DNA from 2 places in the Mesorhizobium sp. WSM4976 genome. Region 2 is predicted to be linked to the other one. Evidence: predicted binding sites of a transcription regulator. Region 2 holds the regulator's gene; the other holds the start of a gene.
What was found. The regulator LexA, encoded in region 2, represses DNA repair genes until DNA is damaged. The targets are predictions, from matches to a motif close to TGTTCNNNNTGTGTTCNG.

Region 1: a site for LexA is predicted at 3,026-3,043, ahead of P9272_RS31120 (sel1 repeat family protein). Genes of this name have one in related genera too.

Annotation. Positions count from the first base shown of each region.
Region 1 is NZ_JARTVT010000035.1:12,811-18,911, forward strand. It holds gene P9272_RS31110 (acetyl/propionyl/methylcrotonyl-CoA carboxylase subunit alpha) at 1-1,080, shown strand, start outside; gene P9272_RS31115 (ABC transporter substrate-binding protein) at 1,132-2,253, opposite strand; gene P9272_RS31120 (sel1 repeat family protein) at 2,624-2,890, opposite strand; gene P9272_RS31125 (hypothetical protein) at 3,071-3,259, shown strand; gene P9272_RS31130 (DUF2147 domain-containing protein) at 3,331-3,672, shown strand; gene P9272_RS31135 (hypothetical protein) at 3,869-4,003, shown strand; gene P9272_RS31140 (hypothetical protein) at 4,071-4,274, shown strand; gene P9272_RS31145 (AMP nucleosidase) at 4,444-5,901, shown strand.
Region 2 is NZ_JARTVT010000032.1:48,634-54,734, reverse strand. It holds gene P9272_RS30225 (AMP-binding protein) at 1-1,623, shown strand, start outside; gene kynU (kynureninase) at 1,633-2,880, opposite strand; gene lexA (transcriptional repressor LexA) at 3,335-4,069, shown strand; partial or broken gene P9272_RS30210 (ComEC/Rec2 family competence protein) at 4,063-6,101, opposite strand, start outside.

The DNA.
Region 1 (6,101 bases), on a different contig from region 2:
ACCCGGCTGCAGGTCGAGCACCCGGTCACCGAAATGGTCACCGGCGTCGACCTTGTCGAATGGCAGTTGCGTGTCGCGTCCGGTGAAAAGCTGCCGAAGACGCAAGGAGAGATCGCCCTTTCCGGCCACGCTTTCGAGGCTCGCCTCTATGCCGAGGACGCCGCAAAAGGCTTCCTCCCGGCAACCGGCACGCTGCATCACCTCAAATTCCCCGAGTCAGCCCCGGATGGCGCCGCGATGCGCATCGAGACCGGCGTGCGCGCCGGCGACGCGATCTCGCCCTACTATGACCCGATGATCGCCAAGCTGGTGGTGCACGGCAAGGACCGGACCACGGCGCTGGGCGCGCTGCGCGAGACGCTGGCGCGGACGGAAGTGGCCGGCTCCACCGTCAACACCGCCTTCCTGGCGGCGCTCGCGGCCGACGCCGATTTCACGGCAGGCGATGTCGATACCGGACTGATCGGCAGGCATCGAGAGGCGCTCACCGAGATCCCCGCGCCGAACGACGAGACGATCGCCGCCGCGGCGCTGACCGCGACCGACGCCGGCGCGCCAGGTGCGGCCGCCGATCCTTGGTCGACGCTTTCAGGCTATGCGCATTTCCACACGCTCGCGCGCCGCATCCGCCTGCGCCATGGCGAGGAGAATATCCTGGCGCGGGTGTCGGCACGGCCGGACGGCCGTTTCCGGGTGGCGCTGGAAGCGCCGCATGATGCGGTGAACACGCATGATCTGAGGACCATGCCGCGCGCGGTCCGCTGGCCAGGCCATGTCACCGTCTTCGAAGGCGCGGTGGGTTACACCTTCACGGTTCCCGATCCGCTGGCCAAAGCCGACGAGGCGGGTGGCGCCTCGGGCAGCCTGCGCGCGCCGATGCCGGGACTGGTCAAGCTGGTGCGGGCCGCGGCTGGCGATGCGGTGATCAAGGGCCAGCCGCTTCTGATCCTCGAGGCGATGAAAATGGAACACATGATCGCCGCCCCGCATGACGGGTTGATCGCCGAGATCGCGGCCGAGGGTGCGCAGGTCAGCGACGGCACCGTGCTCGTGCGATTCGCGGACGACAGCCGCGGCTAAAACGAAAATGGCCGGGAGGAACCCGGCCACCTTCGCACAAACAGAACCGACTTACGGCTTGATCGGCGCGTATTTGCCGTCGTGCCACTGGTTGATGTCGTAGCTGGCGTTCTTCAGGTCGCCCTTCTCATCGAAGATGACGTCGCCGACAACTGTGCTGATCGGCTTGCCGTTCTTCAGCGCCTCGGCGACCTTGGCCGGGTCGTCGGTGCCGGCACGCTTGACGCCTTCGGCGACGGCCTGGATCACGGCATAGGAGAACAGCGTGAAGCCTTCCGGGGTGAAGCCGCCAGCCTTGATCTTGGCGACCGCGTCCTTTGCCTCGGGCTTGGCTTGCGGGTCCGACGGGAAGACAAACAGCGTGCCTTCACCGGCAGGGCCGGCGACCTGCCAGAATTCCGGCGAGGCGATCGAGTCCGGCATGATCAGCTGGAACTTGACGTTCTGCTCCGCCGACTGGCGCAGGATGAGGCCAGCCTCCGGGTGGTAGCCGCCGAAATAGACCACATCGGCCTTGAGTTCCTTCAGCTTGGTGACGAGGGCCGAATAGTCCTTCTCGCCGGCATTGATGCCTTCATAATCGACCTCCTTGAGACCCCCGGCATTCATCGTCGCCTTGACGGCGTCGGCAACGCCTTGGCCGTAAGCGCTCTTGTCGTGAAGGATAACGACGTTCTTGCCGGCATATTTCTTGGCGATCCACGGGCCGATGAAGGCGCCCTGCGCGTCGTCGCGCGTGTAGAGGCGCATGATTGTCGGCCAGCCGGACTTGGCGGCGGCGTCGGTCAGCACCGGGTTCGACGAGGCCGGGCTCATCATCAGCGTGCCGGCTTCGGCATAGACGGCGGAAGCCGGGATGCTCGAGCCCGAGCAGGCATGGCCGTCGACGAACTTGACGCCATTGGCGACGATGCGGTTGGCCACCGAGACCGCCTGCTTGGGGTCGCACTGGTCGTCCTCGATGTCGAGCTTGATCTTGGAGCCGTTGACGCCGCCGGCGGCGTTGATGGCGTCGGCGGCAGCCTGCGCGCCCTGCTTGAACTGGTCACCGATGGTGGCAAGCTGGCCCGTCATCGGGCCGACCACCGAAATGGTGATGTCGTCGGCGAAGGCAACCGGGGCGCTCATCATCAGGCCGAATGCGGCCGCGCTCAAAATACCCAATCTTTTCATGACTATAAGAACTCCTCCACTCATGCGCGGCGGCATGGCCGCGCTTCTTCCACAGAGCCGGGACAATTTCATCCTTCGCCGGAACTGTCGAGAGGACAATGCAAAGGGATTTGGTTCATTCCGGCGAGGATTTCTTGGGCCACGCGCCCGCGTGATTACCATGCGTAATGCAAAAAGCCGTGCCGACCTTGTTTCGGTCGGTCACGGCTTTTGCAGTCGAGCTCCCTAGACGCCCCCGCGCCTGAAACCCGCTCGCTTCCCTGTTTGGTCGCGCGACTTTGCCTTGTTGGCCTGCCGCGTTCTTGGTCTTGTAGGCCGGCCGTCTTTTCGCGGCCTTGTCAAAATCAACGTCCGGGCGCCAAGCGCAGGATCAGTGCATCGTCATCCATTCGCGGGCTTCGCGCAGCGCCATGGCGATCTCCACCTTCGACATGGTGGCAGACAGTTCCGAGCGCAGCTCGGCGGCACGGACCGACCCCTTGATCGCGGCGATGTTGAACCATTTGTGGGCAGCGACGACGTCGGTCTCGCAATCGCGGCCAGTCGCATACATCATGCCCAGTTCGAAAAGAATGTCGGCCTGGGCGGTCGCCCCCATGGCGCCGAAGCCGTCTTCAAGCATTTCAAAACGTGCCATTGCAATCCCCTGTCTGGCTCCCGAGAGCTGCCTCCTTCTGTCCCTTGATTTCCCTCGGGGCGGGCCGCTCTTTCGATGCTTTCGAGGATGAAGCCTGGCCTTGAATCCGTCGTTAAATGGCTTGCTTAATTTGAGGAAAACAAAGCCAAAACAAGAGGTAAACGCGGGAAATTGTTAAGCATGGAAATCCAGCGTTTGCGCGGTTTTGCGTCAAATTCGATGAAAATTGGCGGGGATGGAATCAAGACTTCGCTAACCACGGGAATCGAAGCGTTTTTCCCGCCGCGTTCATTTTCGGCCATGCGCGAGGTGAAAACCTTGCAACCTTCCGTCGCGGCACCGCTTTTGTTTTGGCGGGAGCTGGATTAGCTTTACCTTTGCGTAAGGGACTGGAATGCGGACCGGAGCCCGACGCATGCTCATTGGGAGGATACGACAATATGTTTCGCAAGATGAGCCTGGCCCTGGCGGCCACCTTGATCATGGCGGGCGCCGCGTGGGCCGACCCGATCGAAGGCAATTGGAAGACGCAGGCCGGCTCCACAGCGGCGATCGCCGGCAGCGATGCGTTCTCCATCACCCTGAAGTCCGGCAAGTACTCCGGCAAGACGATCGGCTCCTTCAAGGCGGCTGGCGACAACAAATACACCGGCACCATAACTGACCCGGAAACAGACAAGACCTATTCCGGCAAAGCGACGCTGTCCGGCACCTCGCTCAAGATGAGCGGCTGCGTGCTCGGCGGCCTGATCTGCAAGAGCCAGACCTGGCACAAGCTGTAACAGACCTTCCGATTTCATCCGAGACGGGGCCCGAGCGGCCCCGTTTTTTTCGGCGGCGGCGCTCTGCCTGACCCGGTCCAGGCCCGCCGACAACTCTTCAAGAGCCCGTCAATCATTTTGAACCGCAGATGAATACCGGTCTCAGAACCGGTTCAGAGGCATTCCGGCATTCTCTCCCGCATTGAAGGAGAGAGAAATGCTTGCCCGTCGCTTCACCATCGTCTGCCTGCTGATGAGCCTGTTCGGCATGCTCTTCGCGATCCTGGTCGCGGAGACCGGCCATCCTGCCCGTGCATGGGAAGGGCCGGCGGCTTCATTCCCAGCCCGGTGAACCAATTCGAGCGCTGAAACGACAAACTGAACATCGACCAAGAAGCTGCAAACAGGGCACCACGAAGATGAACCGCATCGCCGATAACGCCACAAAGATCCTCCGGCTGCTGCCGCGGGCAATGCTCATCCTGATGCTGCTCGCCGCCCCGGTGCTGGCGGTGCCGATGATGCGCGCCGACACGGGGCATAGGATCGAGGCGCCGGCGAATAAGAACAGGAGCGTCGGTTTCGTGCTGCTGATCAGCCTGCAACGCGGGCAAGCTCTATAGAGTGTCGGACGGCGCGACTGGCTCGTAGCCAGCGCGCCTTGAACACATCCGAAGAAAATCGACGCTGTCGGCTTTCGCGGCCCCGCTTCCCCCTCCCAAGCGCCATCCTGAGTCTCTATATTGAGACATGGAAAAGCGAATCTACCCCCAAGCCATCGAATCGGTCGTGATGCCGGAGCCCTTCGGCGCGCAGAGCTTCCATGACGCCAAAAAGGCTGTCGCGGCGCTGCAGGCGCTCTATGACCGCAACACCAAATTCCTGCGCGAGTCCTTCGCCGCCCTTGCCGCGGGCGCCGACGAGAGCAAGCGCTACCGGGCCTTCTATCCGCAGATCGGCGTCACCACGACCTCGTTCAGCCAGGTCGACTCGCGCCAGGCCTATGGCCATATGCCGACGCCTGGTCATTTCGCCACCACCATCACCCAGCCGCAACTGTTCGAGAACTATCTCATCGAGCAGCTTCGGTTGATCATGCGCAATCATGGTGTCCAGGTAACGGTCTCGGAATCGACGACGCCAATTCCGCTGCATTTCGCTTTCCTGGAAGGCACCTATGTCGACGGCGCGGCCGCCGAGCGCATCAAGCGGCCGATCCGCGACCTGTTCGACGTGCCGGACCTCGACGGCACCGACGACCAGATCGCCAACGGCACTTTCGAGGTTGCGTTCGGCGAGCCGAGGCCGCTCGCGCCGTTCACCGCGCAGCGCATCGACTATTCGCTGCACCGCATGACCCATTACACGGCGACCAGCCCGCAGCACTTCCAGAATTTCGTGCTGTTCACCAACTACCAGTTCTACATCGACGAGTTCGTCGCCCGGGCCCGCGAATTGATGGCCAAGGGCGACAGCGGCTATGTCGAGTTCGTCGAGCCCGGCAATGTCGTGACCGCCAATGGCGCAACGGGCTCGGAAGGCACCCCGCCGCAGCGCCTGCCGCAGATGCCGGCCTATCACTTGAAGAAGCCCGGCCATGGCGGCATCACCATGGTCAATATCGGCGTCGGGCCTTCCAACGCCAAGACGATCACCGACCATATCGCGGTGCTGAGGCCGCATGCCTGGGTCATGCTCGGCCATTGCGCGGGCCTGCGCAACACGCAGGCGCTTGGCGACTATGTGCTGGCGCATGCCTATGTGCGCGAGGACCATGTGCTGGACGACGATTTGCCGGTCTGGGTGCCGATCCCGCCGCTGGCCGAAATCCAGGTGGCGCTGCAGGAAGCGGTCGCCGAAGTCACTGGACTTTCCGGCTACGACCTCAAGCGCATCATGCGCACCGGCACCGTCGCCACCATCGACAACCGCAACTGGGAGCTGCGCGACCAACGCGGGCCGGTGCAGCGCCTGTCGCAGTCGCGCGCCATCGCGCTCGACATGGAATCGGCGACGATCGCCGCCAACGGCTTCCGCTTCCGCGTGCCCTACGGCACGCTGCTGTGCGTTTCCGACAAGCCGCTGCATGGCGAGTTGAAGCTGCCCGGCATGGCGACCGAGTTCTACAAGCGGCAGGTGGCGCAGCATCTCACCATCGGCATCCGGGCGATGGAGAAGCTGGCCGAAATGCCGATGGAGCGGCTGCATTCGCGCAAGCTCAGGAGCTTTTCCGAGACGGCGTTCCAGTAGTCGCCTTGGCTTGAAACAAGTCGGGTCGGAACGTTGCGCCAACGATACCGGGCCGAGGCAATCAATCGTCTTGCCTGGGCCGCAATTTGGCCGATAAGCGGTCCGAAGGGATGCGTCAGAGGAAGAAGACAGGACATTTCGGTGTTTCCGTGAACGGTGTCCTGGGCGGTCGGAGCAGATGACTACGGGCGGCGCGCGCT
Region 2 (6,101 bases):
CTTGGACCCTCAGCGCATAGCGACACGTTCACCCGCGATAACCTGCCTCCGCCGGAGCAGTGGCCGGACTTTCTCCTCGAAGGCTTTGACTATCCCGAGCGTCTCAACGCCGGCGTCGAACTTACCGACAGGCTGGTCGAGAAAGGTTTCGGCGATCGAACCGCGCTGATCGGCAATGGCCGTCGCCGAACCTACAAGGAACTGTCGGACTGGACGAACAGGCTGGCCCATGCGCTGGTCGAAAACTATGGCGTGAAGCCGGGCAACCGTGTGCTGATCCGTTCGGCGAACAATCCCGCCATGGTCGCCTGCTGGCTGGCCGCCACCAAGGTCGGCGCCGTTGTCGTCAACACCATGCCGATGCTGCGCGCCGGCGAACTCGCCAAGATCGTCGACAAGGCGGAAATCGGCATGGCGCTTTGCGACACCAGGCTGATGGACGAGATGACAGCCTGCGCCAAGGACAGCGCTTTCCTCAAACAGGTGATCGGCTTCGACGGCACCGCCAATCACGACGCCGAACTGGATCGTGCCGCGCTAGACAAGCCAGTCACCTTCAAGGCGGTCGAGACCGGTCGTGACGATGTCGCGCTGCTCGGCTTCACGTCGGGAACAACCGGTGTGCCGAAGGCAACCATGCATTTCCATCGCGACCTGATGATCATCGCCGACGGCTATGCCCGCGAGATCCTTCAGGTGACACCAGACGACATCTTCGTCGGCTCGCCGCCCTTGGCCTTCACCTTCGGCCTCGGGGGGCTCGCGATCTTCCCGTTGCGCTTCGGGGCAGCGGCGACGCTGCTCGAGCAAGCGACCCCGCCCAACATGGTCGCCATCATCGAGACCTACAGGGCAACCGTCTCCTTCACGGCGCCGACGGCCTACAGGGCGATGCTGAAGGCCATGGATGAAGGCGCGGACCTTTCGTCGCTGCGCGTTGCCGTTTCGGCTGGCGAGACCTTGCCCGCCCCCGTCTTCGAAGAATGGACGCGAAAGACCGGCAAGCCGATCCTCGACGGCATCGGCGCGACGGAGATGTTGCACATCTTCATCTCCAACCGCTTCGACGACAGCAAGCCGGCTTCGACCGGCAAGCCGGTGGGCGGCTACGAAGCGCGCATCGTCGACGACGAGATGCGCGAGTTGCCGCGCGGCGCGACAGGCAGGCTGGCGGTGCGCGGGCCGACCGGCTGCCGCTACCTGGCCGACGATCGCCAGAAGGACTATGTCCGCGGCGGCTGGAACTTGACTGGGGACACCTTCGTGCAGGACGAAGACGGCTTCTTCCATTTCGCCGCCCGCTCCGACGACATGATCGTCAGCGCCGGCTACAACATTGCCGGACCGGAGGTGGAAGCAGCACTGCTGTCGCATACCGATGTCGCGGAATGCGCGGTCATCGGCGTCGAGGACGCCGAACGCGGCCAGATCGTCGAGGCGCATGTCGTGCTGGTGCCAGGCACGGCGGCGGATGCCATGACCGCCAAGCGCCTGCAGGACCACGTCAAGGCGACGATCGCGCCTTACAAATACCCACGCTCGGTGAAATTCGTCGCGGCCCTGCCCAAGACCCAGACCGGCAAGATCCAGCGCTTCCGTCTGCGCGCCGAAAACACCCATTGAGGCCCCGCTTCAGGTGACGGCTTCCTTGACCGCGTAGCGGGCCTCCTGCCAGGCGCCCGTGCGCAGGATCTCTTCCAACACCTCTACGGCGTCCCAAACGTCTCGGTAGCCGACATAGAGCGGCGTGAAGCCGAAGCGAACGGTCGATGGCGCGCGGAAATCGCCGATCACGCCGCGCTCGATCAAGGCGCGCATCACCTGGTAGCCGTGCGGATGGGCAAACGACACCTGGCTGCCGCGATCAGCGCCGTTGCGCGGGCTTTCCAGCTCGAGACCGAACGCGCCGCATCGAGCTTCGACAAGCCGGATGAACAGATCCGTCAGCGCGACGCTCTTCTCGCGCACGGCCGTCATGTCGACTTCGTCCCAGAGATCGAGCGCGCCTTTCAGCGCTCGCATCGACAACACTGGCTGCGTTCCGCACAGGAACCGCCGGATGCCCGTGCCGGCGGCGTAGCCCTGCTCGAACGCAAACGGCCGGGCATGGCCCCACCAGCCGCTGAGCGGCTGGCTGATATCGGGATGATGGCGGGTGGCGGCATAGATGAAGGCCGGCGCGCCCGGCCCGCCATTGAGATATTTATACGTGCAGCCGATGGCGAAATCGGCATTCGAGCCGTCGAGTTCCACCGGCAGGGCACCGGCCGTGTGGCAGAGGTCCCAGACGATCAGCGCACCGGCGTCATGGGCCTTGCGAGTCAGGGCCGCCATGTCGCGCAACCGGCCGGACTTGTAATTGACGTGGTTGACCAGGATGACCGCGACATGGTCGTCGATCAGGTCCTCGATCTTCGGCGCATCGACGCCTTCGAGCCGCAGCACCGTGCCGGGCCGCGTCGAGGCCACCCCTTCCGCCATGTAGAGGTCGGTCGGGAAGCTGTCGCCTTCGGCAACGATCACTGGGCGGCCGGGTCGCATTGCGAGCGCCGCATGCAGGACCTTGTAGATGTTGATCGAGGTGGTGTCGCATACGACCGTCTGGCCAGGCGCGGCGCCGATCAGACGTCCGAGCCGGTCGCCGAGTTTGACAGGCATGTCGAACCAGCCGGCGGTGTTCCAGGCGCGGATCAGGTCCTGCGCCCATTCCTGCTTCGCGGCCGTCTCGATCTCGTTGAAGACATTGATTGAAGCGGCGCCCAGTGAATTGCCGTCGAGGTATTTCACGCCATCCGGCAGGACGAAGCGATCGCGCAGGGCACGCAGCGGGTCCGCGGCATCCATTGCCTCGACCTCGGCAAGATCGGGAATTCTCCTCATTGTGCTGTCGCCTCCGTTTCGAACCAGGCCGCTGCATCCCCGGCGACCAGGGCGGTTGTCTCATCCCCGTCCGCGACACGGCAAGAACCTTCTGGCCTATGTCAGCTGGTCCATAGACGGCAAAGGCCGAGGACCGGAATCATCGCCAACGTTGGCATTTTGGGTTCGTTTCGTTCACGGTGCGGCACATGCACGGATGAACCGACGCGAACACCTCAGCGCTTCCGCGATGGTGTCGCGTCTCAATTTCAACATAAGGAGAATTGCAGAATCGAGCGGAATCAATGACACAGCCCCAGTTGCAGGCGGCCGGGCACCGCCGGATGCAACATTCTTTCGCCAGCCTTAAGAAATTCATTAAACTTTAAACGGTTGCGGAACACAACTGGAACAGATAGTGTTTGTTCTGGGTTTGTTTTTCTGATTCTGGTTTCGGAACCCGTGGGGGCCGCCAATGCTGACGCGCAAGCAACATGAACTCCTGATGTTCATCCATGAACGCCTGAAGGAGAGCGGGATCCCTCCATCCTTCGACGAGATGAAGGAAGCACTGGACCTGGCCTCGAAGTCCGGCATCCATCGGCTGATCACGGCGCTGGAAGAACGCGGTTTCATTCGCCGGCTACCGAACCGGGCGCGCGCGCTGGAAGTCCTGCGGCTGCCCGATTCGATCGCGCCGGGCCTGAATGCCGCGAAGAAGTTTTCGCCGAGCGTCATTCAAGGCGGTCAGGGCAATCTAAGTCGCCAGGTCAAGCCGGCAGCGCCGTCGCGTACGCCGACACCCAGCAACGACGACGACGCCGCTTCGGCCGTATCCATTCCGGTGATGGGCCGCATCGCCGCCGGTGTTCCGATCGATGCCATCCAACACCAGACGCATTCGATCTCGGTGCCGCCGGACATGATCATGGGTGGCGAGCATTATGCGCTGGAGGTCAAGGGTGACTCCATGATCGAGGCCGGCATCTTCGACGGCGACACCGTCATCATCCGTAACGCCAACACAGCGAGTCCGGGCGAGATCGTGGTGGCGCTGGTCGACGATGAGGAAGCAACGCTCAAGCGCTTCCGCCGCAAGGGCGCCTCCATCGCGCTGGAGGCTGCCAACCCGGCCTACGAGACCCGCATCTTCGGGCCGGATCGGGTCAAGGTGCAGGGCAAGCTCGTCGGGCTGATCAGGCGCTACTGATCCGGCTGCGAGGGCTTGGCCCTCTCAGGTTTTTCATATGGCGGCAGTCCCCGGGCCTCGCGCGTGTATCTGCGCTGCTCGTGCCAGGGCCGATATGGCTTTTCGACGGCATATTGGATGGCTGCTCGCGCGGTTGCCGATTGTGGATCGAAGAAGACGGCGGCGCTGCCGTCACGCGCCAGCTGGCGCTTGGTGACGACAAGCACACGCTGATCCCAGCAGGGATTGTAGGCCGTGGCATCGTTGATGACGATGAGGTCGGCAAAGCCGCAGGCAGGCCGTGCGCTGTCGCGGTTTTCGGCGAGCGCGACGATCGCACCGGACGGATGCCGGCCAATGCAGAGGTCGCCGGTGCAATAGAAGGGTGAGCCGGGCGGCAGGTCGACCGGGTCGGCGATATCGAGAGCGTCTTTGGCGAATTCTCTGGCGACACAATTTCCTCGGCCTTCAGCGCCCGCTTCCAATTGTCGGTCGTGAACTCGTTCGAGCGTTCGCGGTTGACGGCAAGCTCGCCGCCGCCGATCGGCATCGCCACCAGATGCGCGTCCTCGGAAATGAGGACATCCGGCGTGCGCACATGTGGGATCGCCAGCATTGCGGCGAGAGCAATGGGAACAGCGGCAAGCCTCAGCCAGGTGGTGGCCATGGTCGCGATGACGAGCGCGATCGTCGCCAGCAGCACCGACTGGATCGAGATCAATCCCACGGCATCGACCGGCGAGCGCTCGGAGATCCATGCCGAAATGGCGATCATCGCCGTCAGGCCCTTGCCCATCACATAGAGGAAGGGGCCGTCGAAGCCGAACGGCATGGCGAGCGCGCTCAACACGGCGAACGGCATGACGACCAGCGAGACGATCGGCATGACCGCCAGATTGGCGAGCAGGCTGAGCGGCGACACGCGCTGAAAATGCCAGATCGCAAACAGCAAGGTCGCGCTGCCCGCGATGAGCGAGGTCACGGCGGCGCCGCCCACGCCAACCGCCAGTTTTCGCGACAGGAACCTCAGGAACGAACGCTTTGCCGGCGGCACGGTCATTTTGCCGGCCCGATAATCGGCAAAGCCGGCATAGGCGCCGACCAGGGCCGCGGTGGCTGCGAAGGACATCTGGAAGCTCGGCCCGACCACTTCATGTGGCGACACAAGGATGACGGCAATCGCCGAGATCGCCAGGTTGCGCATCGTCAGCGCCGCGCGGTCGAAGAGCACGGCGATCAGCATCACGGCAAGCATGATGAAGCTCCGTTCGGCCGCCACCACGATGCCGGAGATGACGAGGTAAGCGGCGATCGAGGAAAGCGCGATCGCCGCGGCATATTTCTTCACCGGCCGGCGTGACGAGAAATCCGGAAACAGCGCGAAGGCGCCGCGCAGCAGGAACATGATCGTGCCGGCGACCAGCGCCATGTGCAGGCCGGAGATCGAGATGATGTGATAGATGCCGGTGCGCCGCATCGACTCGTTGATCTCTTCCGGAATGCCGGCTCGCACGCCGACGATCAGCGCCGCGGCAATCTCGCCTTCGAACCCTCCGATGCTGCTCCGGATGTGATCGGCAATCCCTTCGCGCGCGTTTTCTATGGCCGACATAACGCGCGCGCCGAATGGCACCGCCGTTGGCGCAGATGGAGTCGGCGCAATCAGCTTTGGATCGCCCAGGAAAAAGCCGCTGCCGCCAATGCCGCTAAAGTAGCTGTCGAAGGAAAAATCGTAACTATCCGGCCGAACCGGACCGGTCGGCGGCAGCAGTTTGGCATAGCCGGTCAGCATCGACCCGGCCGTCATGCCGGGCGGGATCCTGCGCGCCGAAACCCTTACGCGGCTCGGCGCGTAGCGCAGCGTAGGATGCTCCGTGGACACGAGATCGATGGTCAGCCGCACACGGCCGTTGGCCATCGCCTCGGCGACGACGAGGCGACCCGTCAGCCGTGTCTGGATCTCGGACCCCAGCATCGGGGTCGCCATCCGCCAGGTCTCCACCTTGGCCGCGAGAAAGCCGAGCGCGCATAAAAGCGATGCCATGAAGAAAAG